One region of the Stutzerimonas sp. genome, then DNA from elsewhere that is predicted to be linked to it. Evidence: predicted binding sites of a transcription regulator. Region 1 holds the regulator's gene; each other region holds the start of a gene.
The links. Region 1 encodes LexA, which represses DNA repair genes until DNA is damaged. Its sites were predicted from a motif close to CTGTNTNNNNANACAG; they were not measured.
Positions count from the first base shown of each region.

Region 2: a site for LexA is predicted at 3,325-3,340, ahead of imuA (translesion DNA synthesis-associated protein ImuA). Genes of this name have one in related genera too.
Region 3: a site for LexA is predicted at 8,204-8,219, ahead of recN (DNA repair protein RecN). Genes of this name have one in related genera too.

Region 1 is NZ_CEXBBO010000003.1:34,737-45,120, reverse strand. Features, by position in the region: gene AC2LD7_RS02575 (DUF1653 domain-containing protein) at 1-92, shown strand, start outside; gene topA (type I DNA topoisomerase) at 412-3,021, shown strand; gene AC2LD7_RS02565 (DUF6586 family protein) at 3,166-3,684, shown strand; gene AC2LD7_RS02560 (DMT family transporter) at 3,709-4,563, opposite strand; gene AC2LD7_RS02555 (hypothetical protein) at 4,780-5,013, shown strand; gene sulA (SOS-induced cell division inhibitor SulA) at 5,086-5,568, opposite strand; gene lexA (transcriptional repressor LexA) at 5,667-6,275, opposite strand; gene AC2LD7_RS02540 (TetR/AcrR family transcriptional regulator) at 6,474-7,181, shown strand; gene AC2LD7_RS02535 (L,D-transpeptidase family protein) at 7,221-7,745, shown strand; gene nagZ (beta-N-acetylhexosaminidase) at 7,762-8,760, shown strand; gene AC2LD7_RS02525 (S-methyl-5'-thioinosine phosphorylase) at 8,774-9,511, shown strand; gene AC2LD7_RS02520 (LEA/WHy family protein) at 9,690-10,187, shown strand; gene AC2LD7_RS02515 (SEC-C metal-binding domain-containing protein) at 10,196-10,381, shown strand.
Region 2 is NZ_CEXBBO010000013.1:42,960-53,343, forward strand. Features, by position in the region: gene AC2LD7_RS10040 (error-prone DNA polymerase) at 1-1,266, opposite strand, end outside; gene AC2LD7_RS10045 (Y-family DNA polymerase) at 1,263-2,675, opposite strand; gene imuA (translesion DNA synthesis-associated protein ImuA) at 2,683-3,300, opposite strand; gene ccoN (cytochrome-c oxidase, cbb3-type subunit I) at 3,732-5,177, shown strand; gene AC2LD7_RS10060 (alpha/beta hydrolase) at 5,297-5,587, shown strand; gene AC2LD7_RS10065 (peroxiredoxin) at 5,662-6,300, shown strand; gene mtnA (S-methyl-5-thioribose-1-phosphate isomerase) at 6,648-7,724, shown strand; gene gyrA (DNA gyrase subunit A) at 7,921-10,384, shown strand, end outside.
Region 3 is NZ_CEXBBO010000008.1:16,642-27,025, reverse strand. Features, by position in the region: gene carB (carbamoyl-phosphate synthase large subunit) at 1-1,870, opposite strand, end outside; gene carA (glutamine-hydrolyzing carbamoyl-phosphate synthase small subunit) at 1,901-3,049, opposite strand; gene dapB (4-hydroxy-tetrahydrodipicolinate reductase) at 3,241-4,047, opposite strand; gene dnaJ (molecular chaperone DnaJ) at 4,126-5,256, opposite strand; gene dnaK (molecular chaperone DnaK) at 5,428-7,341, opposite strand; gene grpE (nucleotide exchange factor GrpE) at 7,438-8,007, opposite strand; gene recN (DNA repair protein RecN) at 8,242-9,918, shown strand; gene fur (ferric iron uptake transcriptional regulator) at 9,973-10,380, opposite strand.

The sequences.
Region 1 (10,384 bases):
GCCCGCTTTCGATGTTCACCGAGACGGTAGAAGTCGACGGCGAAACGCTTCCCCGTTTCGCCCTGATCGAAGCCGAACCCAGCCACTTTTAACCGCTGCCTGGGCAAGCTGGCTTAACCCTTGCGCTTGACCTCAGCGCTATCGCCACTATATATAGCGGTGCTTTTCGGACAGAGTAAAAGCGACTCCACTCTGTTTTGGCGGTACAAAACCACCGGGCAGCCAAGCTGCCAATAGGTTTTGGCCGTGGATATGAAGGATTTTCCGGAGCATATGAATGCTTCTGTGCAGCTCTGGAAAGCGCTGCTTCGCTTCTTTCCTGGCAACCTGCACATCGCGTTGCGACGCGACGTTTAGGCACCGCCGATCAAACTTCTCAGTTCACCTCTCGATTCAGGAACTCTCCTCTCCATGGGTAAATCGCTGGTCATCGTGGAATCACCGGCCAAGGCCAAGACAATCAACAAGTATTTGGGCAACCAATACGTGGTGAAGTCGAGTATCGGCCACATCCGCGACCTTCCTACCAGCGGTTCCGCAGCTCGGGAGCCGGCCAAGCGTGGCAAGGCGGCCGCCACCGAAGCCCCTGTGCTTTCCCCGAAGGAAAAAGCCAAGCGTCAGCTGTTCACTCGTATGGGCATCGATCCCGAGCATGGCTGGAAAGCGAAGTATGAAATCCTGCCGGGCAAGGAAAAGGTCATCGATGAATTACGGCGTCTAGCCAAGGAAGCCGACACCATCTATCTCGCGACCGACTTGGATAGAGAGGGAGAGGCGATCGCCTGGCATCTGCGCGAGTCGATTGGTGGAGACGACAGCCGCTTCAAGCGGGTGGTGTTCAACGAAATCACCAAGAAGGCCATTCAGGAAGCCTTTTCCAAACCGGGCGAACTCGACATCAATCGGGTCAATGCGCAGCAGGCGCGGCGCTTCCTTGACCGTGTGGTGGGATACATGGTTTCGCCACTGCTGTGGCAGAAAATCGCTCGCGGCCTGTCCGCCGGTCGTGTGCAGTCTGTTGCTGTGAAGCTTGTGGTCGAGCGTGAGCGCGAAATCCGCGCATTTGTTCCTGAAGAATACTGGGAAGTGCACGCGGATCTGGCCACCGCCGAGCCGGCCAAGGTCCGCTTCGAAGTCGCCCGCGAGAATGGCGAGGCGTTCAAGCCGCTGAATGAAAGCCACGCGATGGCTGCGCTGGAAAAGCTCAAGGGCGCCAGCTACAGCGTAACCAAGCGTGAGGACAAGCCGACCAGCAGCAAGCCATCGGCACCCTTCATCACTTCAACGCTGCAGCAGGCGGCTAGCAATCGCCTCGGCTTCGGCGTGAAGAAGACCATGATGATGGCGCAGCGCTTGTACGAGGCCGGTTACATCACCTATATGCGTACCGACTCGACCAATCTCTCCGTCGACGCTGTGACTATGGTGCGCGGCTTCATAGAGGACGAGTTCGGCAAGAAGTACCTGCCGGACAACCCGATTGTTTATTCGAGCAAGGAAGGCGCCCAGGAGGCGCACGAGGCGATTCGCCCGTCCGATGTCAACTTGCGCCCGACACAGCTAACCGGTATGGAGCGCGATGCTGAGCGCCTTTACGATCTCATCTGGCGCCAATTCGTGGCCTGTCAGATGCCGCCAGCACAATATTTGTCCACCAGCGTCACCGTTACCGCAGGCAACTTCGAACTTCGTGCCAAGGGTCGTATTCTCAAGTTCGACGGTTACACCAAGGTAATGCCGCAACAGAGCAAAAGCGGTGAAGACGATGTCCTGCCGGATATGAACAAGGGCGACGGGATGAAGCTGCTCAAGCTTGACCCAAGCCAGCATTTCACCAAGCCGCCGGCACGTTTTTCCGAAGCGAGCCTGGTCAAGGAAATGGAGAAACGCGGCATTGGCCGACCGTCCACCTACGCGGCGATCATCTCGACCATTCAGGATCGTGGCTATGTGTCCTTGCAAAATCGCCGGTTTTATTCCGAGAAGATGGGCGACATCGTTACCGAACGACTTTCAGAAAGCTTTAACAACCTGATGGACTACGGCTTCACTGCCGGCATGGAAGAAAACCTCGACGACGTGGCCCAGGGCGAGCGCGAGTGGAAGCACGTACTCGACGAGTTCTACGGCGATTTCAGGAAGAAGCTTGAAATGGCGGAGGCCAGCGACAACGGCATGCGTGCCAACCAGCCGACGCTAACCGATATCCCGTGCAAGGTGTGCGGCCGTCCAATGATGATCCGCACCGCTTCGACCGGTGTGTTCCTCGGCTGCTCCGGTTACAGCCTGCCGCCGAAAGAGCGCTGCAAGTCGACGGTCAATCTGATTCCTGGCGACGAGATTGCTGCCGACGATGAGGGTGAGTCGGAATCGCGTGTGCTGCTCGGCAAGCATCGCTGCCCAATTTGCAGCACGGCGATGGACGCCTATCTGCTGGACGAAACGCGCAAGCTGCATATTTGCGGCAATAATCCAGATTGCACCGGCTACGAGATCGAGCAGGGCCAGTACCGCATCAAGGGCTACGAAGGTCCGAGTCTAGAATGCGATAAGTGCGGCAGCGAGATGCAGCTCAAGACGGGCCGCTTCGGCAAGTTCTTCGGTTGCACCAACGCCGAGTGTAAGAACACACGCAAGTTGCTCAGGAGTGGCGAGGCGGCACCGCCAAAGATGGATGCGGTGAAGATGCCGGAACTCAAGTGCGAAAAGGTCGAGGATACTTACGTGCTGCGTGACGGTGCGTCCGGCCTGTTTCTCGCCGCCAGCCAGTTCCCGAAGAATCGCGAAACCCGCGCGCCTCTGGTGCTGGAGCTGATTCCGCACAAGGATGAGATCGATCCGAAGTACCACTTCCTGTTAAGTGCGCCGCAGAAGGATCCGGAAGGTCGCCCAGCCGTTATCCGCTTCAGTCGCAAGACCAAGGAGCAATATGTGCAGACCGAGGTCAATGGTAAGCCGACGGGCTGGAAGGCATTCTTCGATGGCGGCAAGTGGAAGGTAGAAGACAAGAGCGCCAAATAGATCAACAGCCGATAAGGGCGCTTGAGGCTGAACGCCGGACGAGAAAGCGGCTTCAGCCTCGACCAAGGCAAGTGTTCGGATTGCGATTCCTGCATCTGCCGCCATACTTTCCCAGCTACCTGCTGATCTACGAGAGCGACCGCTATGGCTCATGAGCTGTACACCCGAACCAATCAGAAGATCTATTTCGCCGGGCTGACGCTTGAGAGCTGGCGACGGGCCGAGGAAAAAGGTGCGCTGAATGCTCCGGGGCTGATCCAGGCGGAGCGTGAGGCCAGTCTGTTTCATCTGTACGGCGCACTGCTGGGGCTTTGCCACGAGATTGCCGGCTACTATCGCCTGCCGGGTGCGAACGCGCCGCGAGCAGAGTTGCTGCTTACACATTCGCCGCAGAATTCATCGTCGAGTCCAGAGCTGGCTGAGTTGGTCGAGTTGGCCGAGCATTCCGAAACCTGGCTTGCGCGATTGCTGCAGGCCCATGCGGCACTGTTCGAGCCGCCTAGCGCGCCCGTCAAGGCCAAGACCGACCCAGCCATGCCATTGATCGAAGCGGTCAGCGTGGGCGAGGAAGCGCCGGTACTGACGCATGCCGAAGTCGAGTCCTGGCGGCAGAACATGAAGGATCTGGCGCTGCGCTTTCGGGAATCGCTTACCGAATGGTAAAGGCCTAAGCACGAAACCGTCTGGCTATTCCGCTCTGGTTGGGACCTTGTGCTTGACCCGTAAGACCAAGGCGATGCCGCCCAGGATTGCGAGGCCGGAGATCAATAGTCGGCCGGTCAGGGTTTCCCCGAGAAGCAGACTGCCGGCCAGCGCAGTGATAAGGGGCACGCTCAGCTGGACGCTGGCAGCCTGTATAGCCGCGAGGCCGGGCAGCGCGGCGTACCAGATGGCATAGCCGATACCGGACGTCAGCCCTCCGGATAAGAGCGCATAGATCACACCGGCCGTGTCCCACTTGAGCGAGGCCAGCGCCAGCAGGCAAAGCACAGCAGTGATCGGTAGCGTGCGGATGAAGTTTCCAGCTGTTGCGGCCAGCGGATCTGGCGTTCCTCTTCCCAATAGCGAATACGCGCCCCAGGCGATGCCCGATAGCACCATCAGCAACGAAGCTGCAACGGCCGGGGTGCTCGTGCCTGGAAGAAGAAGCGCGACCAGTCCCCCTCCTGCCAGAAACAGCCCAACCACTTGCAGGCGATGCAGCCGCTCCCCTCTGGTGAGCCCCCAGGCAATCATGCTCAACTGCACTGCACCGAACAGCAGCAGCGCGCCGGCACCGGCATCGAGATGCAGGTAGGCGTACGAGAAGGCTGCCGCATAGACGAAGAGCGCCAGGGCGCCGTACCAACTGCCGGACTTCACTGAAGGTCGTTTGCGCAGGAATAACAATAACCACAGCATCAGAGCGCCGGCTAACAGGCGCAACGCGGTAAAGCTGGCAGGGTCGATCTGGCTGTCACGCAATGCAGCACGGCAAAGCAGTGAGTTCCCCGCGAAGGCAAGCATGGCCAATGCTGTCAGCAGCAACGTTCTGGCGGTCATTCGACAGTTTCCTTGGGGCGAATGGCGCTGCCCGACTGCTGTTCGGACGGCGATGAGACGCCATCCTACTGCGCCGTTGAGCTTTGGCGCACCTGCATTTGGCAACCACCCCCTCGCTCTGAAAGCGGTATGGCATCGTTCTCGTACCGAGAAGCCAAGGGCTGTCTGCACGCTGGTCGGCTGGTACAATGCGCGCCTTTCACGGGGAGCAGACTCATGCCAACGTCTTTTCTGGAAATCGTCGAGCTACCCGACGGCAGCATTGTGCTGCGTCGCGCTGAGGACGAAGGCGTGCTGGTCACGCTGGATTTCTCTGACGATGCCAAGGAGTTCCTGCAAGGTCAGCATGTCGAAATTGCCAAGGCAATGTTCAGCGTCGGTGTGCAGATGGCAGGGCGAGTATCGGAAGGGGAATTCGAACGGGAAGAGGGGCCGCATGTGCTGCACTGATGCGGACTGCCCGGTTGCCATTGCGGCTGGGCGGGATTTTGGCACTTCCTTGTGCCGGGTAGATCAAAGGGTTCAGTTACCCATACGTATGTTCAGGCTTTGCGCGCTGCCCTGATCAGCCGCAGCGTGCAGTTTCAGCCGGCTGGCCCTGTCGAGGCGCCCCAGCCAGGTAATCACCGTATGGCTGCAACCTGACATCAGTGCCTTGCACGCCAATTCCAATGCGCCTTGGGTCTCGCGGGACTGTAATAACAGAATACGGTCGCGGTTGAGCCCGGTTTCCCGCAACCAGCTTTGCGACAATGATGCAGGCGGCGCGATCAACGTCAGCCAGCGTGTATCAGTCGCCTCACTAAGCTCGCGCAGAATGGGGGCGAGCAACAGACGGCAATGACCACTGCTGCCGCTCAAGGTCATTTCGCTCAGGCAGTCGTCGGCAGGCTGCGGGGTGACGCAAGCCACCTCCCCGAACGGCGCCAAGCGATGAGCGATCAGCCCTTCGAATAAAGAAAGCTGTGGTGGTTTGCCTGCGATGGGTTGGGGTTGATACTGCATGAACCTCTCCTCAGCAGGCTGTTGAAACTACCTGCGTTGCCAATACGTCGTTAAAACAGCCTCGTCTCGCTATCTCGGCTACGTTTTTCAACGGCCGGCTAGCGGCGAATCACGCCGACACTCAAGCCTTCGATAACCAGTTCCTGTTGTTCGAGATCCACTTCGATGGGGGCAAATTCGGGGTTCTCAGCGAGCAGCCAGACCTTGTCGCCTTCGCGCTTGAAGCGCTTCACCGTTACTTCATCGTCAATCCTAGCCACAACGACCTGACCATTGCGTGCCTCACGCGTGGTATGTACGGCAAGCAAATCACCATCGAGGATGCCGATGTCCTTCATGCTCATGCCATGCACGCGCAGCAGATAGTCGGCCTTGGGGTGGAAGAATGACGGGTTGATCTGGCAGGACTCTTCGACGTTTTGCTGGGCAAGAATTGGCGCGCCGGCTGCGACCCGGCCGATAACGGGTATACCGCTCTCTTCGGCGGCAGGTTCGAATCCGGGAATACGTATCCCGCGCGAGGCGCCGGGCGTCATCTCGATAGCGCCTTTTCGGGCCAGCGCCTTAAGGTGCTCTTCAGCGGCGTTGGGAGATTTGAACCCTAGCTGCTGAGCGATCTCCGCGCGAGTCGGCGGGTAGCCGTTGTCTTCCAGGCAGCGTTTGATGAAAGCTAGGATTTCCGACTGGCGAGGGGTCAGCTTGATCATGAGCGGTCTCTGTTCTTTTATACAGTGACTGGGATTATATACAGTGCCTTGTGCTTGGCAATCTTTGTTTGGTTGAGGGCTGCGCTGGCTTGGTGCAAGCTTTGGTTGCGACGGCTAGGCGCTCGGGCGCTTTCATGGTTGACTTGGCTGTGAGTGAAACGTAAGTTTCAAACAAGTGTTCGTCAGTGGGGAGGGGGCATGGCGCAGTCGGAAACAGTGGAGCGTATTCTTGATGCAGCGGAACAGCTGTTTGCTGAAAAAGGCTTCGCCGAAACTTCGCTTCGCCTGATCACCAGCAAGGCCGGGGTCAACCTGGCGGCAGTGAACTACCACTTCGGTTCGAAAAAGGCGCTTATCCAGGCAGTGTTCTCTCGTTTCCTCGGGCCGTTCTGCGTGAGCCTTGAGCGAGAGCTGGACAAGCGGGAAGCTAAGCCCGACAAGAAGGACAGTCTCGAAGAGTTGCTGGAGATTCTGGTCGAGCAGGCGCTTGCGGTGAAGCCACGCAGTGGCGACGATCTGTCGATTTTCATGCGCCTGCTGGGTTTGTCATTCAGTCAGAGCCAGGGTCACCTGCGCCGTTATCTTGAGGACATGTACGGCAAAGTGTTTCGCCGGTACATGCACCGAGTGCACGAGGCGGCGCCTTCGATACCGCCAATCGAGTTGTTCTGGCGCGTGCATTTCATGCTCGGTGCAGCGGCGTTCAGCATGTCGGGCATCAAGGCGCTGCGGGCCATTGCCGAGAACGATTTCGGTGCCAGGACTTCCATCGAACAGGTCATGCGCATGATGATTCCATTTCTTGCTGCCGGTATGCGCGCCGATTCCGGCGTTGTGGATTCGAGTCTGGCCCACGCCCACCCCATCGCCCGGCGCAACGCCCTGGCGATGCCCGCTAAGGGTTGAGGTGCACGACTGCGGATCGATCGGCTAAGCTAGCCGCCCATGTCTGATCTCGATTTTCTTCATATCTCGATTGCCGACCAGATGCTCTACGGATTTTCCGATGGCAGGCTGCGCGTTCGGCTGCCTGTGTCTACCGCTCTTAACGGTGCTGGCGAGCGCAACGGTTCCGGCTGCACGCCTCGTGGTCGCCACCAAGTCCGTGCGCGCATTGGTGAAGGGCTGCCCTCCGGGGCCGTTTTGCGCGGCCGGCGCTGGACCGGTGAAGTCTGGAATTCGGGCCTGGACGAGCAGTTTCCCGGGCGCGACTGGATTCTTTCCCGAATCCTCTGGCTCAGCGGATGCGAGCCCGGACACAACCGGATGGGCGAGGTAGATACCTTTCGTCGTTACATCTATTTGCATGGCACGCCTGACGTAGAACCCATGGGCGTACCGCTTTCTCACGGTTGCATCAGGCTGCGCAATGCCGATTTGCTCGATCTTTTCCCGCTGGTTCCGGCTGGTTGTGCCGTTCAGATAGGCGAAGCAGCGTGTCCGGATTGGTCGAGCGCAACGCTGAACTAAGGATTTGCTCAATATCATGCAAGGCTCATTGATGCTGGACATCGCCGGCACCTGGCTGACTGCCGAGGATCGCCAGTTGCTACGCCAGCCGGAGGTAGGCGGACTGATTCTGTTCGCTCGCAATATCGAAAATCCTCGTCAGGTGCAGGAGTTGTGTTGCGCGATTCGTGCCGTGCGGCCCGATGTTCTGTTGGCTGTCGATCAGGAAGGCGGGCGCGTTCAACGGCTGCGGCGCGATTTTGTTCGCTTGCCAGCGATGCGCGACTTCGCTTCGCACGCCGATGCGTTGGCGTTGGCAGAAGCTTGTGGCTGGGTAATGGCGACCGAAGTGCTGGCGGTCGGGCTGGATTTCAGCTTCGCGCCGGTACTCGACCTGGATCATCAGCGCAGCGCAGTAGTCGGGACCCGCGCGTTCGAGGCCGACCCGCAGCGGGCCACCGAACTTGCCGGGGCGTTCATCAAGGGCATGCGTAGCGCCGGGATGGCGACCACAGGCAAGCACTTCCCTGGTCATGGCTGGGCCGAGGCTGATTCTCACGTTGCGATTCCGGTCGACGAACGTGGTCTGGACGCGCTGCGCGCGCATGATCTGATCCCATTCCGGCAGTTGGCGGGCGAGCTAGACGCGGTGATGCCTGCGCATGTGATCTATCCGCAGGTGGACGACAAGCCGGCCGGCTTTTCACGACGCTGGCTGCAGGACATATTGCGCAACGAGCTGGGCTTCCGCGGGGTGATCTTCAGCGATGACTTGTCGATGGCCGGTGCGCATGTGGCAGGGGATGCCGCGAGTCGCATCGAAGCGGCACTGACGGCAGGCTGCGACATGGGGTTGGTGTGCAACGACCGTGGCGCTGCCGAGCTGGCCCTGTCGGCGCTGCAGCGTCTCGGTGTGCAACCGTCGCCGGCACTGGCGAAGATGCGCAGCCGTGCGGCAGGCTCGCTGGAATACAAACAGGATCCGCGCTGGCGCGCATCGATCGCCACGCTCAAAGCAGCCGAACTGATCGTTTGACCAAGGAAGCATGATGACTGTCCACGCCATTATTGGCGGCACCGGCCTGACCGAGTTGCCCGGTTTTACCCTGCGTGAAGCCATTTACATGGAAACCCCATACGGTCCGCCGTCGGCCGACATCCTGCGCGGCGAGTATGCCGGCAAAGATGTGTTGTTTCTGGCCCGTCACGGACACCCGCACCGCATCCCGCCGCATCAGGTGAACTACCGCGCCAATTTATGGGCACTGAAGAAGGCCGGAGCGCAGGCGATCATCGCGGTGAACGCGGTCGGCGGCATTCATTCGGCGATGGGTTCTGGCCATCTGTGCGTACCGCATCAGCTCATCGACTATACCTACGGGCGCGAGCACACCTTCTTCGAGGGCGACATCGAGCATGTCACCCATGTCGATTTCAGCTACCCCTACGACGAAACCCTACGTCAGCGCCTTATCGCTGGTTTGTCTGCCGAAGGCTATCTGTTCAGCAGTCATGGCATCTACGGCTGTACCCAAGGACCAAGGTTGGAAACGGTTGCCGAAGTCGCCAGGATGGAGCGAGATGGCTGCGATATCGTGGGTATGACGGGGATGCCCGAGGCGGTCCTCGCCCGAGAGCTAGAGCTGCCTTATGCCTGCCTGGCGCTAGTCGTCAATCCTGCTGCCGGCAAAACCACCGGCGTCATTACCATGGCGGAAATCGAGGCGGCACTGGCGGAGGGGATCTTCAAGACCCGGGCAGTGCTAGCCCGCGCGCTCGCTGGTTAGCCCGGCGGGCAGTTGGCTTCCTAGAAGAGCGAACGGCTGCGTCGGCAAGTGCCGCAATGGTTCCGTACGCCGCAATGGTGGTAGCAAAGACGTAGCGGAGACATGCTAGCTTCGCCAAAACAACCCATTGCAGCCAATCCGCCGCTTGCTACACTTGGCCGTCCTATGGAGTACCGGAATGCTTTGCCACGCACCTATAAGAAGAATATCGAGAGCAGTGGTTTTGCTGGGCCTGCTGTCCAGCCTTGCCGGTTGTTCGACCTGGTTCAGCGGCGATTTCCAGGATCCTCGTGTCCAGCTCACTAAGGTCGAAATCATTAAGGCCAGGTTGCTCGAGCAGCAATTCATGCTGCGCTTTCGCATCGACAATCCCAATGAGCAAAGCCTGCCGGTTCGCGGGCTGATTTACACCGTCCACCTCAACGATATCGAACTGGCCAGCGGCGAATCCAGCGGCTGGGCGACTGTTCCCGGTCATGGCTTCGAATACTATGAAGTGCCGGTATATACGAACCTCTGGCGGCACATGAAATACATCGTGCGACTCTTGGAGAAGCCTGACCGGCCAATTGCCTATCGTCTGGATGGTGAGCTGAAAACGGGCTTGCTGCTCGGTCGGGGCGTGCACATCTCCACCAATGGCGAGATAATCCCCGGCAACTTTATCCCAGAGTAGCAACCTAGATGAACCAGGAAACCCACGTACACGGTCCCGATTGCAATCACGACCACGACCACGACCACCACGTCCATGGCCCGCATTGCAACCATAGCCATGACCCGGTTCGCAATCCGCTGAAGGATGTCGGCCGCAACGACCCTTGCCCGTGCGGCAGCCAAAAGAAATTCAAGAAGTGCCACGGAGCCTGACCC
Region 2 (10,384 bases), on a different contig from region 1:
CGGTGGCAGGCTGAGGGCCTTGGCTACGTCACGTAAGGCACCGGTGGCGTGATAGGTACTGGCGACGGCAGTCAGCGCGGCTCGATCGCGGCCATAACGGCGAAAGACATACTGGATGACTTCCTCGCGGCGATCGTGCTCGAAGTCGACGTCAATGTCCGGTGGTTCGTTGCGCTCGCGGGAGAGGAAGCGTTCGAACAATAACTTGCTCCGTGCCGGGTCGAGTTCGGTGATGCCCAGCACAAAACACACTGTCGAGTTGGCTGCCGAGCCGCGACCCTGACAAAGAATGTGTTGATCACGAGCGAAGCGAACGAGGTCATACACGGTCAGGAAGTAGCTCTCGTATTTCAGTTCGGCGATCAGTTGTAGCTCGTGTTCGATCTGTGCGCGGACTTTCGCTGTGACGCCATCCGGCCAGCGCCAACGCGCGCCGTCCTCGACCAGTTTGCGTAGCCAGGAGGTGGGGCTGTGGCCCGTAGGCACCAGTTCGTGCGGGTAGTGGTATTCCAGCTGGCTGAGGTCGAACCGGCAGCGCTCGGCGATGCGCAGTGTTTCGGCGAGCAGTTCGGTTGGATACAGCTGGGTCAGTTCCTCGTATCGGCGCAAATGACGTTCGCCGTTAGGGAATAAATAACGACCGGCCTCTGCCACCGGCAGGTGATGCCGGATCGCGGTCATGCAGTCTTGCAAAGCGCGGCGGCCACGAGCATGCATATGCACATCGCCGCAAGCCACTGCGGGGATGTTCAGACGCGCGGCCAGCGCCTGCCACTGACGCAGGTGCAGCATGTCGTCTGGCCCGCGGTGCAGCTCGATGCCCAGCCAGAGGTGCTCTGGAAATCGCTCGTGTAGCCAGCGACCCTCGTCGTCAGCATCGGGCTGGTGGGTAATCCAGATGGCCAGCAGTCCATCCAGCGGTTCGCTCAGGTCTTCACAAAGAAGCTGGTAGCGACCCTTCTCGGCGCGTCGGCGGGCCCGGGTGATCAGCCGGCACAAGTTCTGATAGCCGGCCAGGTTTTCCACCAGCAGAACCAGTTTTGGTCCACCTTCGATCTGTATTTCGCTGCCGATAATCAGCGGCAGGCCGACATCTTTCGAGGCCTGCCACGCCCGTACGATGCCGGATAGCGTGCATTCATCCGTGATGGCAAGGGCTCGGTAGCCAAGCCGGACGGCGCGCTCGAACAATTCCCGGGCACTGGAGGCGCCACGTTGGAAGCTGAAGTTGGACAGGCAATGCAGTTCGACATAGGCGGCTGTCATGCGAACCAGCCGTGCAGCAGCAGCGGTCCCCCAGTGACGGGGCGGAAGGCCCAGCCGCGCTGCCCTGCGCGAGTTTCCACCAGATAATAGTCACGTCGCACATCACCGCCGTCCCACCAGCCGGATTCGATGCGCTCGGGCCCGGCGAGAACGCGAAGGGATGCCTCGTGTAATGGTTTCGATTCGGCCAGCAGCCAGCCGGGACGAGGGCCGGTATAGGGTGATAGCTCATTCTGAGCGACGTGCTGCGGCTGCCACGCACATTCGGGGCGGTGGTCGGCCTGAGCCCCAAGGCCCTGCACGGCGTCATCACCCAGCCGGGCTCGCAAACGCTCACGCAGTTGCTCCCAGGGTAACGATTGCTGTGGGCGCTCGTCGAACAGCTCACGGTGCTCGGGGACGAAGGCCGGTAGCTCGCGTGCCACCAGGCGCACCGCCAGTACCGGTGCCGGCAGTTGCAGGTGTTCCAAGCGGCCGCGGGTCAGTTCGAAAAGCATGGCCGGGTCGCGCTCGGCGCTGAGCAAACCGACCGGTACTTGGCTATCGGCCAGGTTGCGGTGCTCCAGATGCAAGGTGAAACGCTGTACACCGCTGTCGCGACCGGCCAGGTAAGCGGCGAGATCGGCGGTCAGGCGGCGCAGCGGGAACAGCAGTGCCTGGTGCGACTCGACTTCGAAGTTCAGCTCGATCCGAGCATCGAAGCGGTCTGGCGGCCGGTAGAAATCCAGCGCCAATGGACGATGTTCTTGCAGCGTATCGAGATGCCTCAGCGCGTCTGCTGGAAAACGCCGCGCCAGACCATCGCGGGGCAGCGCGAGCACCTGCTTCAAGGTCCGAAGGCCCATCCGGACAAAAGCGGTCGTCACTTCGCGCGACAGGCCGATACGTTCTATCGGCAGTGGGCCCAGTACAGGCTGCAATGTCTCGGAATCCATTACGGCTAGGCCGTCATGGACGTTGGCCAGGACGCGTGCGGCGGCCGGGTTGGGTGCGAGGGTAATGCGATGTTGAAAGCCCAGCGCGGCTAATTCCTGACGCAGACGTGCCTCCAAACGAGGCCAAGGGCCGAACAGGCCAAGACTGGATCGCACTTCCAATAGCAGGCAACGCGGGTAATGCAGGCTGACCTGCGAGCTGAAACCATAGGCCCAGGCGGCAAGAAATTGCTGCCAGCGCTCGATTGACTTCAAGTCATAGTCGGCTGTGGCGAACGCGCGAGTCAGCGCCTGGGCGGCGATCAACGATTGCCCTGGTTTGAGGCCGAGCGCCCGCGCGGCTGGATTGACCGCCTGCAACACGCGGCGCTGTGGCGTGCCGCTCAAGAGCGCCAGCGGCGCCTCGGCATCGGCGCGGCCGCGCAGCGCACCGTCCATGGCCAGTTGCGGCAGCAGAATGCAGGCCCAGAGCATGGTCATCTCAATGCCATGCCGCAGCGGGGATCGGGCGCGCCGGAGCCAGGCCGCCGCGGCACTTGAGTACACGCAGTTGCGCTGGCTTGGCTTCGATGGCCAAGCGTAGTGCCGCTGGCGAAGAATTGACCGCCTCGCGCAGTGGACGATAGGCAAAGGCCAGGGTCTGGCCTGTCTCGGCAGCAACCTGCAGGCGACGCAGGGCGCGATCATCGGCTTGTTGCGGCCAGCACAACACCGCACCACAACTGCCTGAACGCAGACATTGCTCGGCAGTCCACAAGACGTCACGCCCTTGCGCCTTGATGATTACCAGCTGACGCAGGTCCACACCGGCGGACAGCCAGGCCTGAGGGTAGGGAACATGAGGAGGCGCCACCAGCACCACGCGCTCACCGCTGATGGTCAACCGCGCCAGGGTCGGCCAGAGCAGGCGCAGCTCGCCGATACCGGTGGTGGCGAAAAGTATTTCACTCAGAGCCGATTCCGGCCAGCCGCCGCCGGGCAGCGCTGCATCCAGCGCGGCATGCCCGGTTGGCTGGGTGTTGGGTGGGAAGACTCTGCTCTGGCCACGCCACAGGTGGCGTGCATCGAGCAGATGGTTGAGAGCGACTACGGAAGTCATGGCAATGAGGGTATTCCGAAAATACTGTATATGAATACAGTATTTAGCTTGGCGGAATAGCGGTCAAGCTGGCGCGATGAAACGCGTTTGGAATAGAAAAATTTCGGCGTGCTTGCTGACAAGACTCTACGAGCTGGCTTCTCTGCAATCGGTGCTGTGGTCTGGCGAGGTTGCCAAGTTGCTTCGGGTGAATCTGCTACTGATCGCTCTTGTACGGAGCGGTTGCGACTGTTGTTCCTCTACGAACCGTCGCTATCTAAGATATAGATGATTATTTATGCATTTAAAGTTCATCAATATTCGTTATATTTATTTTATCTGCCGCCGCACACTTTCCTAGCTTCGCTCGATCATCCTTGCCGACCTTGGATTTCGCTGGGTCGGTATGAGGTTGGCGTTGAGCTGCCACTCAATTTTGCTTTGGAAACGTTATGGCCGATGCTTCTTTAGATGACACCGCTCCGACATACAACTACGAGGTTGTCCGTCGTTTCACTCTCATGACGTTATTCTGGGGCGTCGTTGGGATGGGGATGGGGGCAATTATCGCGGCGCAGCTGGTCTGGCCGGAACTCAATCTCGGGTTGCCCTGGACAAGCTTTGGACGCCTCCGCCCGGTCCACACCAATCTGGTGATATTTGCATTTGGCGGAGGTGCGCTGTTCGCGACCTCGTTCTACGTCGTGCAACGCACCTGCAGGGTACGGCTGGTCTCGGATTGGCTAGCCAACTTCGTTTTCTGGGGCTGGCAGGCCGCGATCGTAGCGATGTTGATCAGTTACCCCCTCGGCATCACCTCATCCAAGGAATACGCCGAGATGGAATGGCCCATTGCGTTATGGGTCACGCTGGTTTGGATGGCATATATGTATCTCTTTTTCGGAACGATCGCACGGCGCCGGACCAAGCATATCTATGTCGCTAACTGGTTCTATGGCGCTTTCATCATCGTCACGGCAATGGTGCATGTCATCAATCACGCCGCCATTCCGGTGAGCCTGTTCAAGTCCTACTCGTTCTATTCTGGCGCAACGGACGCGATGATCCAGTGGTGGTACGGGCACAGCGTGGTGGGCTTCATTCTTTCCGTGGGGTTCCTCGGGATGATGTATTACTTCGTGCCCAAGCAGGCCGAGCGGCCGGTGTATTCCTATCGGCTATCGATCGTGCATTTCTGGGCCATCATCAGCCTTTACATCTGGGCCGGCCCGCATCATCTGCATTACACCGCGTTGCCGGAATGGGCCCAGAACCTGGGCATGGTGATGTCTATTATTTTGCTGGCACCGAGCTGGGGCGGGATGATCAACGGCATGATGACGCTATCGGGCGCCTGGCATAAGTTGCGCACCGACCCTATTCTGCGTTTTCTGGTGGTGTCGCTGGCGTTCTACGGCATGTCGACCTTCGAAGGTCCGATGATGGCGATCAAAACCGTCAACGCCCTGTCCCATTACACCGATTGGACCATCGGCCATGTACACGCCGGTGCGCTGGGGTGGGTCGCTATGATTTCCATCGGCACGCTCTATCATATGATCCCGGTGCTGTGGAATCGCGAGCGCATGTACAGCGTGCGCCTGATCAATGCGCATTTCTGGCTAGCGACCATCGGCACTGTGCTTTATATCGCTTCGATGTGGGTCAACGGCATCACCCAGGGCTTGATGTGGCGCGCCGTCAATAATGACGGCACCTTGACCTATTCATTCGTCGAAGCGCTGGAAGCCAGTCACCCAGGCTATATCGTGCGTCTGATCGGTGGTGGAACATTCTTCCTTGGCATGCTGCTAATGGCCTTCAACACTTGGCGAACTGTGCGTATGACTGCGAATGCAGAGCCTGGCATTGCCGGTGCGGTGGGGCAGGTCGCCTGAACAGCGCTGCGCTGGCCGAACGCGTTTTAATGTTTATGGAATAAGTAAATATCTTCTTATTCTTTTTGTCCTTCGTGGCTGTGACTAGACTGGCTTCATTACATTTGAAAGGCATCTCGATGGGCAGCGAGTCGATCCGCTATCCGATAGTGCTGGGCTGGCAACGCTCGCATGAGCACTGGCAAAACCATTGGCCGCACAGCCTGCCTAACAGTGCCAGGTTGAACAGGCGGACCGCCAGTTCCCAGCGAGCGTTCGAGCTTGGCCGCGACTGGGGTAGCGAGACCTTCATTCTCAGCCGTGCCGGGCACATCAAGGCCAAATCCGGGCGCAGCCGCTGGGAAGAGGGTTTCGCCTACCTGTATCGATTGCTGAACCGTATCGAACAACAGGCCCATGAAACGGCCTGAGCGCAGGCATTGATCCACCCGCACCGGCAGCCGTATGGCCGGCTTAACGCAACTGTCATAAGAGGAACAAAGACATGAGCATTCGTCTCGGCGACATCGCACCCGACTTCGAACAGGACTCCAGCGAAGGCCGCATCCATTTCCATGAATGGCTCGGCAATAGCTGGGGCGTATTGTTTTCCCATCCAGCCGATTTCACGCCGGTGTGCACCACCGAGCTTGGCTTCACCGCCAAGCTGAAAGATGAGTTCGCCAAGCGCAACGTCAAAGCCATCGCGCTCTCGGTAGATCCAGTGGATTCGCATGTAAAGTGGATCGACGACATCAACGAGACCCAAAACACGCGGGTTAATTTCCCGATTCTGGCCGACGCTGATCGCAAGGTATCCGAGCTGTACGACCTCATCCACCCCAACGCTAACGATACCCTGACGGTGCGTTCGCTATTCGTTATCGACCCGAACAAGAAGGTGCGTCTGACCATTACCTACCCGGCGAGCACTGGACGCAATTTTCACGAGATCCTACGCGTGATCGATTCGCTGCAGCTGACCGACAGCCATAAGGTCGCCACGCCGGCCAACTGGCAGGACGGCGACGAGGTGGTGATCGTGCCTTCGCTCAAGGACGAGGAAGAACTCAAGCAGCGCTTCCCGAAGGGCTATCGCGCGGTGAAGCCCTATCTGCGTATGACGCCACAGCCGAATCGTTGATCGGACGCTGACAAGCCCGTAGGGGCGCGAAAATCCGCGAAATATAGGCGCAGGGCAGGGGGGCGGGACGGTCAGTGCTTCGATCAAACAGGGGTAAGCGATCACGCTATTCGCACGCATCGATTGCATTGGGCTGGCTTTGCTTGTGCTAGGAAAATCAGTCGATTAGGATTCGCGCCCGGGTATGGGGCGCAAGTGCTCGTATCACTTCGTCATGACATATCGAATGCTGAAAGCCCGGCTCGGAAACGGCCGGGTTTTTTCATGTCTCCGGCTCGCAAGATGGTGAACGGACCGGTTCTGTACCTGCGGGTCGGGAATGCAAGTCAAGTAGAGAGAGGATTGCCATGCGTGAGCGCTTGTTGGCCGCAGAAAAAGTGAAGGCTATCGAGTGGCAGGGCGGGCAGCTGCGTTTGCTCGACCAGCGCAAACTGCCGCTGGAAGAGCTATGGCACACCTACGATTCTGCTGCGGCTGTTGCGACGGCCATTCGCGAGATGGTCGTGCGCGGCGCTCCGGCGATCGGGATCAGCGCGGCGTACGGGCTGGCTCTGGGACTCAAGGCCCGGCTCGCCGAAGGTAGCGACTGGCGTGCGGCGCTGGAGGAGGACTTCAAGATACTTGCCGACTCACGTCCGACCGCCGTCAACCTGTTCTGGGCGCTGAATCAGATGCGTGAGCGGCTGGATCGGCTGAAACCAGGCGAAGATCCGCTGGTGGCTGCCGAGGCTCAGGCGGCCTCCATTCACGCGAGCGATCGCGAAGCCAATCTCACCATGGCGCAGCTAGGCGTCGACCTGATTCGCAAATATCAGGGCAATCCTCAAAATCTGCTCACTCACTGCAATACCGGCGCGCTTGCTACCGGTGGTTTTGGCACCGCACTCGGTGTGCTCCGTGCCGCGCACTTGGAAGGGCTTGTCGAGTGCGTTTACGCAGACGAAACACGGCCTTGGCTACAGGGCTCGCGCCTGACCGCATGGGAGCTGGCGGGCGAAGGCGTGCCGGTCACCCTGAATGCCGACTCGGCTGCGGCGCATTTGATGAAGACGCGCGGCATCACCTGGGTGATCGTGGGTGCTGATCGGATTACCGCCAATGGTGACGTTGCCAACAAGATCGGCACCTACCAGCTTGCCGTGCTGGCCATGCACCATGGCGTGCGGTTCATGGTGGTAGCGCCGAGCTCGACCATTGATATGGAGCTGGAGACCGGCGATGACATTCCTATCGAAGAGCGCGCGGGCAGCGAACTGCTGGAGGTTAATGGGCAGCGATTTGCGGCTGACGTCGATGCATTCAATCCGGTATTCGATGTGACGCCTGCTGATCTGATCGACGCCATCGTCACTGAAAAGGGTGTCGTCGAACGCCCGAGCGCGGCCAAGCTGGCTGCCTTGATGAGCCGCAAGCGGCTCCACTGAAGGACGAATAACGCGGCTGGAGGCTGAAGGCTGGACGAATAATGGCAAGACCTTGTGCCCTTTCGTTAAATCAGCGAACGGCACGGGCTCGAAGCGCTTTCTTCGTTAAGCCTCCAGCCTCCAGCGGCATGCCTCCTTGTGATACCATTCCGCGCTTAATCGCAGGACCCTGCTGACTATAAGGAACCAGGCTTCCATGGGCGAACTGGCCAAAGAAATCCTCCCGGTCAATATCGAAGACGAACTCAAGCAGTCCTACCTCGACTACGCCATGAGCGTAATCGTCGGACGAGCGCTGCCGGATGCGCGCGACGGATTGAAGCCTGTGCATCGCCGTGTGCTTTTTGCCATGAGCGAACTGGGTAACGACTGGAACAAGCCATACAAGAAATCCGCTCGTGTGGTCGGTGACGTGATCGGTAAATACCATCCCCACGGTGATTCCGCGGTCTACGACACCATCGTGCGGATGGCGCAGCCATTCTCGCTGCGCTACATGCTGGTCGACGGCCAGGGCAACTTCGGTTCGGTCGATGGCGACAACGCGGCGGCCATGCGTTACACCGAAGTGCGGATGGCCAAGCTGGCACACGAACTGCTGGCCGATCTGGACAAGGAAACCGTCGATTGGGTGCCCAACTATGACGGCACCGAGCAGATTCCGGCGGTCATGCCGACCAAGATTCCGAACCTGCTGGTCAACGGCTCCAGTGGTATCGCCGTGGGTATGGCGACCAATATTCCGCCGCACAACTTGAGCGAAGTGATCGATGGTTGCCTGGCGCTGATCGAGAACTCCGAGATCACCATCGATGAGCTCATGCAGTTCATCCCCGGTCCGGATTTCCCGACAGCAGGGATCATCAACGGGCGTGCCGGCATCGTCGAGGCCTATCGTACCGGTCGCGGACGCATCTATATGCGCGCCCGCTCGACCATCGAAGACATCGACAAGGTCGGCGGCCGCCAGCAGATTGTTATTACCGAGCTGCCTTATCAGTTGAACAAGGCGCGGCTGATCGAGAAGATCGCCGAGCTGGTCAAGGAAAAGAAGCTCGAAGGCATCACCGAGCTGCGCGACGAGTCCGACAAGGACGGCATGCGCGTGGTTATCGAGCTGCGTCGCGGCGAAGTGCCTGAGGTCATCCTCAACAATCTGTACGCTCAGACCCAGCTGCAGAGCGTGTTCGGCATTAACGTGGTCGCGCTTATCGATGGCCAGCCGCGCACGCTGAACCTGAAGGAGCTGCTCGAAGCCTTCGTTCGTCATCGTCGCGAAGTCGTGACCCGCAGGACCGTTTACGAGCTGCGCAAAGCGCGTGAGCGTGGGCACATCCTCGAAGGTCAAGCGGTCGCGCTGTCCAACATTGACCCGGTCATTGCCTTGATCAAGGCGTCGCCTACTCCGGCTGAAGCCAAGGAAGCGCTGATTGCCGAAGCATGGGAATCAAGTGCCGTCGAATCGATGGTCGAGCGTGCCGGTGCCGACTCTTGCCGCCCCGAGGGTCTCGATCCGCAGTATGGTCTGCGCGACGGCAAATACTATCTGTCACCGGAACAGGCTCAAGCCATTCTTGACCTGCGCCTGCATCGCCTGACTGGCCTCGAGCACGAGAAACTGCTCAGCGAGTATCAGGAAATTCTCACCCAGATTGGCGAGCTGATCCGCATCCTGACCAACCCTGTGCGCCTGATGGAAGTCATCCGCGAGGAGCTCGAGGGTGTCAAGCGTGACTTCGGCGACGCCCGTCGTACCGAAATTCTCGAGGCGCGTCTGGACCTGACGCTGGCTGACTTGATCACCGAAGAAGAGCGCGTGGTCACCATCTCCCATGGCGGCTACGCCAAGTCCCAGCCGCTGGCAGCCTACCAGGCGCAGCGTCGAGGCGGTCGCGGCAAGGCGGCGACGGGTGTCAAGGAAGAGGATTACGTCGAGCATCTGTTGGTCGCGAACAGCCACACCACGCTGTTGCTGTTCTCCAGCAAGGGCAAGGTGTACTGGCTGAAGACCTACGAGATTCCAGAAGCCTCACGTACTTCACGCGGCCGTCCGCTGGTCAACCTGCTGCCGCTTTCCGAAGGCGAGCACATCACTGCCATGCTGCAGGTCGATATCGAGGCTGCGCGCCAGCAACAGCTGAACGGCGATGACGATGTCGAAGATGCGGAAATCATCAGCGAGATTGATGAGGCGGAAGAGTCGCTCGATGGCGAAGAAGCCGACGAGTCGGTAGACGAGCCCACCGGCACCTACATTTTCATGGCGACCGCCAAGGGCACTGTGAAGAAAACGCCTCTGTCGCAGTTCAGCCGTCCACGTAGCGTCGGCCTGATCGCGCTCGGCTTGGAGGAGGGCGACACCTTGATCGCGGCTGCCGTCACCGACGGTGCGCGCGAGGTGATGCTGTTCTCCGATGGCGGTAAGGTAATTCGCTTCAAGGAAAAGCACGTTCGCACCATGGGCCGTACTGCTCGTGGCGTTCGTGGCATGCGTCTGCCGGAAGGTCAGCGTCTGATCTCCATGCTGATTCCTGAGCCAGATGCGCAGATCCTCACCGCGAGCCTCAATGGCTACGGCAAGCGCACCGTGATCGATGAGTTCCCGCGCCGCGGTCGTGGCGGCCAAGGCGTTATCGCTATGGTCGCTAATGAACGTAACG
Region 3 (10,384 bases), on a different contig from region 1:
CTTCTAGCGTAACTGGCTCGAAATACAGGCGATCCGAAGTGTCGTAGTCGGTGGAAACGGTTTCCGGATTGCAGTTGACCATGATGGTTTCGTAACCGTCGTCACGCATCGCCAGCGCCGCGTGTACGCAACAGTAGTCGAATTCGATGCCCTGGCCGATACGGTTGGGGCCGCCACCGAGAATCATGATTTTATCGCGACTCGACGGGTTGGCCTCGCATTCTTCCTCGTAGGTCGAATACATGTAGGCGGTGTCGGTGGCGAACTCCGCAGCGCAGGTATCGACGCGCTTGTAGACCGGCAGTACCTTCAGCTTGTGGCGGTGGGCGCGAAGGTTCTTTTCCGTCACACCGAGCAGTTTGGCAAGACGAGCATCGGAGAAGCCCTTACGCTTGAGCTTGTACATTACATCGCGATCGATGCTGGACAGGCCCATGGTCTTGATGCGCTCTTCTTCCTTGATCAGATCTTCGATCTGCACCAAGAACCATTCATCGATTCGCGTCAGATCGAAGACTTCTTCGACCGATTTTCCTGCGCGGAAGGCGTCAGCCAGATACCAGATGCGATCAGCGCCCGGCACGGTGAGCTCGCGCTTGAGAGTGCCCTCGCTCTCCGGATCGGCCAGGTCCAGCTTCGGATCGAAGCCCGAAACGCCGACTTCCAGTCCACGCAACGCTTTCTGCATGGATTCCTGGAAGGTGCGACCAATGGCCATGACTTCACCGACGGACTTCATCTGAGTAGTGAGACGGGCGTCGGCCTTGGGGAATTTCTCGAAGGCAAAGCGCGGGATTTTGGTGACAACGTAATCGATGGCAGGCTCGAAGGAGGCAGGGGTGCGACCGCCAGTAATATCGTTGGACAACTCGTCGAGCGTGTAACCGACCGCCAGCTTGGCCGCAATCTTCGCGATCGGGAAGCCGGTGGCCTTGGAAGCCAGGGCCGACGAACGCGACACACGGGGGTTCATCTCGATCACCACCATGCGACCAGTGTTCGGACAGATACCGAACTGCACGTTAGAACCACCGGTCTCCACGCCAATCTCGCGCAACACCGCCAGCGAGGCGTTACGCAGGATTTGATATTCCTTGTCAGTGAGAGTTTGAGCGGGCGCCACGGTGATGGAGTCACCCGTGTGTACGCCCATCGGATCGAAGTTCTCAATGGCGCAGACGATGATGCAGTTGTCCTTCTTGTCGCGGACGACCTCCATCTCGTATTCCTTCCAGCCGATCAGCGACTCGTCGATGAGCAACTCGCTAGTCGGTGAGAGATCCAGGCCACGGGCACAGATTTCTTCGAACTCTTCCCGGTTATAGGCGATCCCGCCACCAGTGCCGCCCATGGTGAAGGAGGGGCGAATAATGCAGGGGAAGCCGACTTTATCGAGCACGCCATAGGCTTCATCCATGTTGTGCGCAATACCGGAAACCGGGCAGGCCAGACCGATATTCTTCATCGCCTTGTCAAAGCGCGAGCGATCCTCGGCCTTGTCGATGGTGTCGGCGTTGGCCCCGATCATCTCGACGCCGAATTTTTCCAGAACGCCGTGCTTTTCCAAGTCCAGCGCGCAGTTCAACGCGGTCTGGCCGCCCATAGTCGGCAGCAACGCGTCAGGACGCTCCTTCTCGATGATCTTGGCCACGGTGGCCCATTTGATCGGCTCGATATAGGTCGCATCGGCCATGGCCGGGTCGGTCATGATGGTGGCGGGGTTGGAGTTCACCAGGATGACGCGGAACCCTTCCTCGCGCAGCGCCTTGCACGCCTGAGCGCCCGAGTAGTCGAACTCGCACGCCTGACCGATAACGATCGGACCGGCGCCGAGGATCAGAATGCTTTTGATATCTGTACGTTTTGGCATGGTTTCTCTCGAATTCTGTGCTCGGCGGGCTTAGCGGCGCTTGGCCATGGCATCGATGAAGCGGTCGAACAGCGGCGCCACATCATGTGGGCCGGGACTCGCCTCAGGATGCCCCTGGAAGCTGAAGGCGACCTTGTCGGTGCGCTCGATGCCCTGCAGGGTGCCGTCGAACAGCGACTTGTGCGTCGCGCGAAGATTGCCCGGCAGACTGGCCTCGTCCACGGCGAAGCCATGGTTCTGGCTGGTAATCATCACCACACCGGTATCCAGATCCTGAACAGGGTGGTTGGCGCCGTGGTGCCCGTTGGGCATTTTCACCGTCTTGGCGCCGGATGCCAGCGCCAGCAGTTGATGGCCGAGGCAGATACCGAACACCGGGATATCGGTTTTCAGCACCTCCTGAATCGCCTTGATCGCATAGTCGCACGGCTCAGGGTCACCCGGGCCATTGGCGAGAAAAACACCGTCCGGGCTCAAGGCCAGCGCTTCGCTGGCGGTGGACTGAGCTGGAAGCACAGTAACGCGGCAACCGCGCGCGACGAGCATGCGCAGGATGTTGTACTTCACACCGTAATCGAAAGCGACAACGTGATAGGGCAGCTCGCTGGCAGGAATTTCCTGGTGACCATCGTCGTTCAGGCACCAGATACTCGAACGCCACTCGTAGGCTTCCTTGACGCTGACTTCCTTGGCCAGGTCCATACCTTTGAGGCCAGGAAAGCTGCGCGCCAACTCCAACGCCTTTTCTTCCGTCGCATCGTCACCGGCGAGGATGCAACCATCCTGCGCACCTTTCTCGCGAAGAATGCGAGTCAGGCGACGGGTATCGATACCGGCGATGGCTACGGTCCCGTTGGCCTTGAGGTAATCCGGCAAGGATTGCTTGTCGCGCCAGTTGCTGGAAATCAGCGGCAGGTCCCGAATAACAAGGCCAGCAGCCCAGACTTTCCAAGATTCGGCATCTTCCGGAGTTGTGCCGGTGTTGCCAATATGCGGGTAGGTCAGGGTAACGATCTGCTTGGCATAGGAGGGATCGGTGAGGATTTCCTGATAGCCGGTCATGGCGGTGTTAAATACCACCTCACCAATGGTTTGCCCATCGGCGCCGATGGATTCGCCGCGAAAGATGCTGCCATCGGCAAGGGCCAAAATGGCTGGCGTAAGGGCTGGCTTAGTCAAGAGACCTCCAAGATCAAGGCTGAAGCAGGCGCAGATTGTAAAAAAGCGGGATGACGTGTGAAGGTCATCCCGCTTTTTATTTGAGTCATTTCTGCGCAACTTTTAGTGGACACACTAAAACGGGAAGCTTACAGAAAACACCCTTTCAGGTCCAGCCAAAATCCGCCCAACGTGCCAGCCGGCACGTATCTTCAGCGCAGCCCGAGTACATCCTGCATGTCATACAGACCTGCGGGCTGCTGCTCCAGCCACAACGCCGCGCGCACCGCTCCCTTAGCAAAGGTCATGCGACTGGAAGCCTTGTGTGTGATCTCGACCCGCTCGCCCTCGGCCGCGAACAGTACCGTATGATCCCCGACGACATCCCCGGCGCGGACGGTAGCGAAGCCGATGGTGTCCCGCTCGCGCACCCCGGTTTGCCCCTCGCGACCGTATACCGCAACCTTCTGCAGATCGCGACCGAGCGCTTCGGCTATCACTTCACCCATCCGCAGTGCAGTGCCGGATGGCGCATCGACCTTATGCCGATGGTGCGCCTCGATGATCTCGATATCGACCTCGTCACCCAGCACTCGCGCAGCAGTGTCGAGTAACTTCAGGCACAGGTTGACGCCCACGCTGAAGTTGGCGGCAAAAACGATGGGAATGTCCTTTGCTGCCGCGGCCAACTTTTCCTTCTCTTCAACCGAGAAACCGGTCGTGCCGATCACCATCGCCTTGCCAGCACATCGGCAGACTTCAAGATTTTTCAACGTCACCGAAGGATGGGTGAAATCGATCAGCACGTCGAACTCCTCGACGACCTTTTCAACGCTTCCAATCAGCGGCACACCGATTCTGCCGATGGCCGCAAGCTCGCCTGCATCAGCGCCAACCAGGGTGCTGTCAGCCCGATCGATCGCGGCGGTCAGTCCCGCAGCACCGCCAGTCTGCTGTACGGCTTCGACCAGGGTTTTACCCATGCGCCCAGCGGCGCCCATTACTGCAATACGTCGCATCCAGTCAGCTCCAGGCTGCAGGCTGCAGGCTGCAGGCGAAAGCTTGAAGCCTGTCGCCTGCAGCCTGCAGCCTTCTGTTTATAGATCACCGAAAAAACGCTTCATGCCTTCGAACCAACCGCTGGCCTTGGGTGAGTGGGAACTGTCGCTCTGCAATGTCTTGCGGAATTCGTCGAGCAGTTCGCGCTGACGCTTACCCAGGTTTACCGGAGTTTCCACCGCTACACGACACAGCAGGTCGCCAGCCGCACCACCACGTACCGGCGCGACACCCTTGCCACGCAAACGGAACTGCTTACCGGTCTGCGTCCCCTCTGGAATTTTCAGCTTTACTCGACCGTCCAGCGTCGGAACTTCCAGCTCGCCGCCCAACGCCGCGTCGGCGAAGCTGATCGGCACCTCGCAGTACAGATGCTTGCCATCACGCTGAAAGATGGGGTGCTCGCGGACGTTGACCACGACATAAAGATCGCCCGCCGGGCCACCCTGAGCGCCCGCCTCGCCTTCGCCAGTCAGACGGATGCGGTCGCCGGTGTCGACACCTGGCGGAACCTTGACCGAAAGTGTCTTCTGCTCTTCAACACGCCCTTGCCCATGACAGCTGCCGCAAGGATCGGAGATCATCTTGCCGCTGCCATGGCAGCGCGGACAGGTCTGCTGTACAGAAAAGAAGCCCTGCTGCATGCGCACCTGGCCGATACCACCGCAGGTGGTACAGGTAACAGGACTGGTCCCTTTCTTCGCACCGGAGCCATCACAGGTCTTGCACTCGACCAGCGTCGGTACACGAATGGTCACCGTGGTGCCGCGCACGGCCTCTTCCAGGTCCAACTCCAGCGTGTAGCGCAGATCGCTACCGCGCTGGGCACCGCCACGCGAGCTGCCCCGCGCACCGGTGAAGAAATCACTGAAAACATCACCGAAGATATCGGAGAAGTTGGCACCGCCATAACCAGCGCCGCCCGCACCTGCACCCATCTGCGGATCGACGCCGGCATGACCGTACTGATCGTAGGCCTGACGCTTGCTCGCATCGGACAGCACTTCGTAAGCCTCGTTGGCTTCCTTAAACGCTTCTTCGGCGGCTTTATCCCCGGGATTACGATCCGGATGGTGCTTCATCGCAAGGCGACGATAAGCCTTTTTCAGCTCCGCCTCGCTGGTGCCGCGTTCGACACCCAGCACTTCGTAATAGTCACGTTTGGCCATAAATTTCCTGAACCTTCAAATTCGTACCCTCCAGACACGCCGACGCGGGAGCAAGCCCCCGCGCGGCGATCAAGCCCGTCACGGAATCACCGCATCGGGTTGGAGCGAAAAGCAGCGGCCATGATGGCGGTCGCTGCTTCCCTCCAAGTCATGGAGGTCATAAGCCGCAGCTTACTTGTTGTCCTTGACCTCTTCGAACTCGGCGTCGACAACGTCGTCACCGGACTGCGCGTTGTCGCCAGCCTGCTCGCCTTCGCCGCCCTGAGGCTGCTCGGCGTACATCTTCTGCGCCAGCGGCGTGGAGGCCTGGGAAACCGCAGCGATCTTGGCTTCGATCTCGGCTTTGTCGTCGCCCTTGATGGCTACTTCCAGCTCGCCAATGGCTTTCTCGATATTGGCCTTGTCTTCTTCGGTGGCCTTGTCGCCGGCCTCGGTCAACATCTTGCGAGTCGCATGGACCAGTTGATCGCCCTGGTTACGTGCAGTAACCAGCTCCTCGAACTTGCGGTCTTCCTCGGCATTGGCCTCGGCGTCACGGACCATCTGTTCGATTTCTTCCTCGGACAGACCTGAGTTGGCCTTGATCACGATGGACTGATGCTTGCCAGTGGCCTTGTCTTTCGCCGACACGTGCAGAATACCGTTGGCGTCGATGTCGAAGGTCACCTCGATCTGCGGCATGCCACGCGGGGCCGGCGGAATCTCGGCCAGATCGAAACGACCCAGCGACTTGTTCTGCGCCGCCTGCTTGCGCTCACCCTGCAACACGTGAATGGTCACAGCGCTCTGGTTGTCATCGGCAGTCGAGAACACCTGCGACTTCTTGGTCGGAATGGTTGTGTTTTTCTCGATCAGCGCAGTCATCACGCCACCCATGGTTTCGATACCCAAGGTCAGCGGGGAAACGTCGAGCAGAAGCACGTCCTTGACGTCACCGGCCAGAACGGCACCCTGGATCGCGGCACCCATGGCGACGGCTTCGTCCGGGTTGACGTCCTTGCGCGCTTCCTTGCCGAAGAATTCGGCGACCTTCTGCTGCACCAATGGCATACGGGTCTGGCCACCGACCAGAATCACGTCGTCGATTTTGGAAACATCGATACCGGCATCCTTCATGGCGATTCGGCAAGGCTCGATGGTGCGCTGCACCAGATCCTCGACCAACGCCTCCAGCTTGGCGCGGGAAATCTTCACGTTCAGGTGCTTAGGACCGGTTGCATCGGCCGTAATGTACGGCAGGTTGACGTCGGTCTGCTGGCTGGAGGACAGCTCGATCTTGGCTTTCTCGGCCGCTTCCTTCAGGCGCTGCATGGCCAGCGGGTCACCCTTGAGGTTCATGCCGCTTTCTTTCTTGAACTCGTCGACGAGGTAGTCGATCAAGCGGATGTCGAAATCCTCGCCACCCAGGAAGGTGTCACCGTTGGTGGCCAACACTTCGAACTGGTGCTCGCCGTCGACCTCGGCGATCTCAATCACCGACACGTCGAAGGTACCGCCACCCAGGTCATAAACGATCACGGTGTGATCGCCCTTGGCCTTATCCATGCCATAGGCCAGCGCAGCTGCGGTTGGCTCGTTGATGATGCGCTTGACGTCCAGACCTGCGATACGACCGGCATCCTTGGTAGCTTGACGCTGACTGTCGTTGAAGTAGGCCGGAACGGTGATTACCGCCTCGGTAACCGCCTCGCCGAGATAGTCTTCGGCGGTCTTCTTCATCTTCTTCAGAATTTCCGCGGAAATCTGCGGTGGCGCCATCTTCTGGCCGCTCACTTCTACCCAGGCGTCACTATTGTCCGCCTTGACGATCTTGTACGGGACCATCTGAATGTCTTTTTGCACAACATCTTCATCGAAGCGGCGGCCGATCAGTCGCTTTACGGCGTACAGCGTGTTGTGCGGATTGGTGACCGCCTGGCGCTTGGCCGATTGACCAACCAGGATCTCGCCATCATTGGCATACGCAATGATCGACGGAGTGGTACGGCCACCCTCGGCGTTCTCGATCACCTTGGCTTTGCCGTTTTCCAGAATGGAGACGCAGGAGTTGGTCGTTCCCAGGTCGATACCGATAATTTTGCCCATGTGCTTCTCTCCGAACTTTGATTGATCCGCGCCTGTTTACCGGCAGCGGGTAACACAAAAACGCTTGGCTACCAGATGGGGGTCAGCAGCCAGAATTCAAGCCTTCTCATCAATCGAAGGCGGGGCTTCTGCCGGCGCCTTGCTGACAACGACCATCGCCGGACGCAGCAAGCGGCCATTTAGCAGGTAACCCTTCTGGAATACTTTGAGCACGCTTCCAGGCTCGGCATGGGTGCTTTCTTCCATCGCCATGGCCTGATGATGCTCGGGATTGAACGGCTCGCCTTGCGGATCGAGCGGCACCAACTGATGACGTGCCAATGTATCGAGCAGCAGCTTGAAGGTCAGCTCGACGCCTTCGCGCATGGGCTTGACCGCTTCGTCGTCCGGGTTCGACAGCTCGAGCCCGCGCTCCAGACTATCGGCAACGGCTAGCAGGTCACCGGCAAACTTTTCCAGAGCGAACTTATGCGCCTTTTCCACATCCTGCTCGGCGCGGCGGCGGATGTTTTGCAGCTCCGCCGCAACCCGCAGGGATTGATCCTGCGCCGCCGCCAGCTGCTCTTCGAGGGACTGCACACGGGCAGCCAGATCCTCGGCCACCTCGGCTTGCGCGGTCTCGTTCTCTTCGGGGGTCTGGTTGTCCAGGTTCTGCTCGTCGGCCATGCGTTCCTCCTCATCAAGACTTCAGCGGGCGGTCATTCCCGCGCTTGTGCCGCTATATGGGGGCGGCAAACTCGGCTTCAAGGGCAATCCGCATCTCGAATGAGCCTCAGCACCGCCAAGCCTCGCCCAGAGCCAACGCGCACACTTTGTTGACACACCACTTATGCCGAGCAGCTTGAAGCCGCCAGCGAAAGCACTGTATAAATAGCCAGTCACCTACGCAGGAGCCCTGCCATGCTGGTCCACCTCTCCGTTCACAACTACGCCATCGTCGAGCACCTCGACCTCGAGCTGAAACGCGGCATGAGCGTAATCAGCGGGGAAACCGGCGCCGGCAAGTCGATCATGCTCGACGCCCTAGGCCTCACCCTCGGCGACCGCGCGGACAGCAGCGTGGTACGTATCGGCGCGGACAAGGCGGACATTCTCGCCAGCTTCGATCTGGATGACATTCCCGATGCCAGAGCCTGGTTGGCCGAACGCGATCTGGACAATGACGGTCCGTGCATTCTCCGCCGAGTGATCACCGCCGAAGGCCGCTCGCGCGGCTATATCAATGGCACGCCCTGCCCACAGGGCGATCTGAAGGCGCTCGGCGAGCTGCTTATCGATATTCACAGCCAGCACGAACACCAGTCGCTGCTCAAGCTCGACACTCACAGGCGGCTGCTCGATGAATACAGCGGCAGTCAGGACCTCGCCCGCCAGGTTCAACTGGCCGCGCAGCGCTGGCGGCAGACCCGGCAAAGCCTGGAGCGACTGAGCAACAGCAGCGATGAACAACGCGCACGCCATCAGTTGCTGAGCTATCAACTGGAAGAACTAGAAACCCTGGCGCTCGGCGAAGACGAGCTGGAGCAGCTGGAGCAAGAGCACAAGAACCTCGCCAACGCCGAACATCTACTCGGCGCCTGCCGCCAGGTGATCGACCTATGCAGCGAGAGTGATGCGGGCAACGTGCTGTCAGCACTGACCTCGAGCCTGCAGCGCCTCACCGGATTCCAGAATCAGCCCGGCGCGCTCGGCGAGGCGGTTAACTTACTGTCCAGTGCACAAATACAGGTAGAAGAAGCAGTCGGCGAGCTGAACCGCTTCCTCGACCATTTCGACTCCGACCCGCAGCGCCAGCAGGCGCTGGAAGAGCGCCTGGATAGCATTTATACCCTAGCGCGCAAGCATCGAGTGCAGCCGCCGGAGCTTCCAGCATTGCAGCAGCGGCTGTTTGAAGAGCTTGAAAGCTTGAACGCCAATGATGACGCACTGGAACAACTCAGCGAAGAGCTCGCCGCGTATGCCCGACATTACCTTGAAAAAGCTGAGGAGCTGAGCGCTGCACGCCAGCAGGCCGCCGAATCGCTTGCCGTGGCTGTCGAAGCGGAAATTCAGCGACTGGGCATGCCTGGCGGCAAATTCAGCGTGGTGCTCAAGCCGACAGCGGAGGGCGAGCTGATGCCGCACGGACTGGAACAGGTGGAATTTCTCGTCAGCGCCAATCCGGGACAGCCATTGCGCCCATTGACGAAGGTCGCCTCTGGCGGCGAACTGTCGCGAATCAGTCTTGCGATTCAAGTAATCACCGCCCAGACCTCACGAATCCCGACACTGGTGTTCGACGAAGTGGACGTCGGTATCGGGGGCCCCACCGCCGAAGTGGTCGGGCAGTTGCTGCGACGCCTCGGTGAACGCGGGCAAGTACTTACCGTCACCCACCTGCCGCAAGTAGCGGCGCAAGGGCACCATCACCTGTTCGTGCACAAGGCTCGCGGCAAGGACGAGACCCATACGGCAGTTGCCGCACTGGAAGAGGGCGAACGCGTCGAAGAAATCGCCCGCATGCTCGGCGGAGTCGATTTGACCGAACAGGCGCTGGCCCACGCCCGACAGATGATTGGCTCAGCCCAAGCCTCTTAACAGATACAAAAAAGGCGACCTACGGGCCGCCTTTTCCGCTGCGTGCAGCGCTGATCATTCAGCCTTTTTGCGCACGTAAAGCACCAAATTGTGATCGACCAGCTCGTAACCGTGGCGTTTGACGATTTCTTTCTGCAATTTTTCGATTTCAGAGTCGAAAAACTCGATGACATCGCCACTGTCGACACAGACCATATGGTCGTGATGCCCGCTGTCGGCGAGCTCGAATACAGCATGGCCACCGTCGAAATTATGCCGAACCACGAGGCCGGCCGCCTCGAACTGGGTCAACACACGGTAGACAGTTGCCAGACCGACATCTTCGCCGGCTTCCATCAATGCTTTATAGACGTCCTCAGCGCTCATGTGACGCCGGTCGGTGGTATCCAGCATCTGCAGGATTTTGACCCGTGGCAGGGTTACTTTGAGGCCAGCTTTGCGTAGTTCGCTATTTTCAACCATGGTT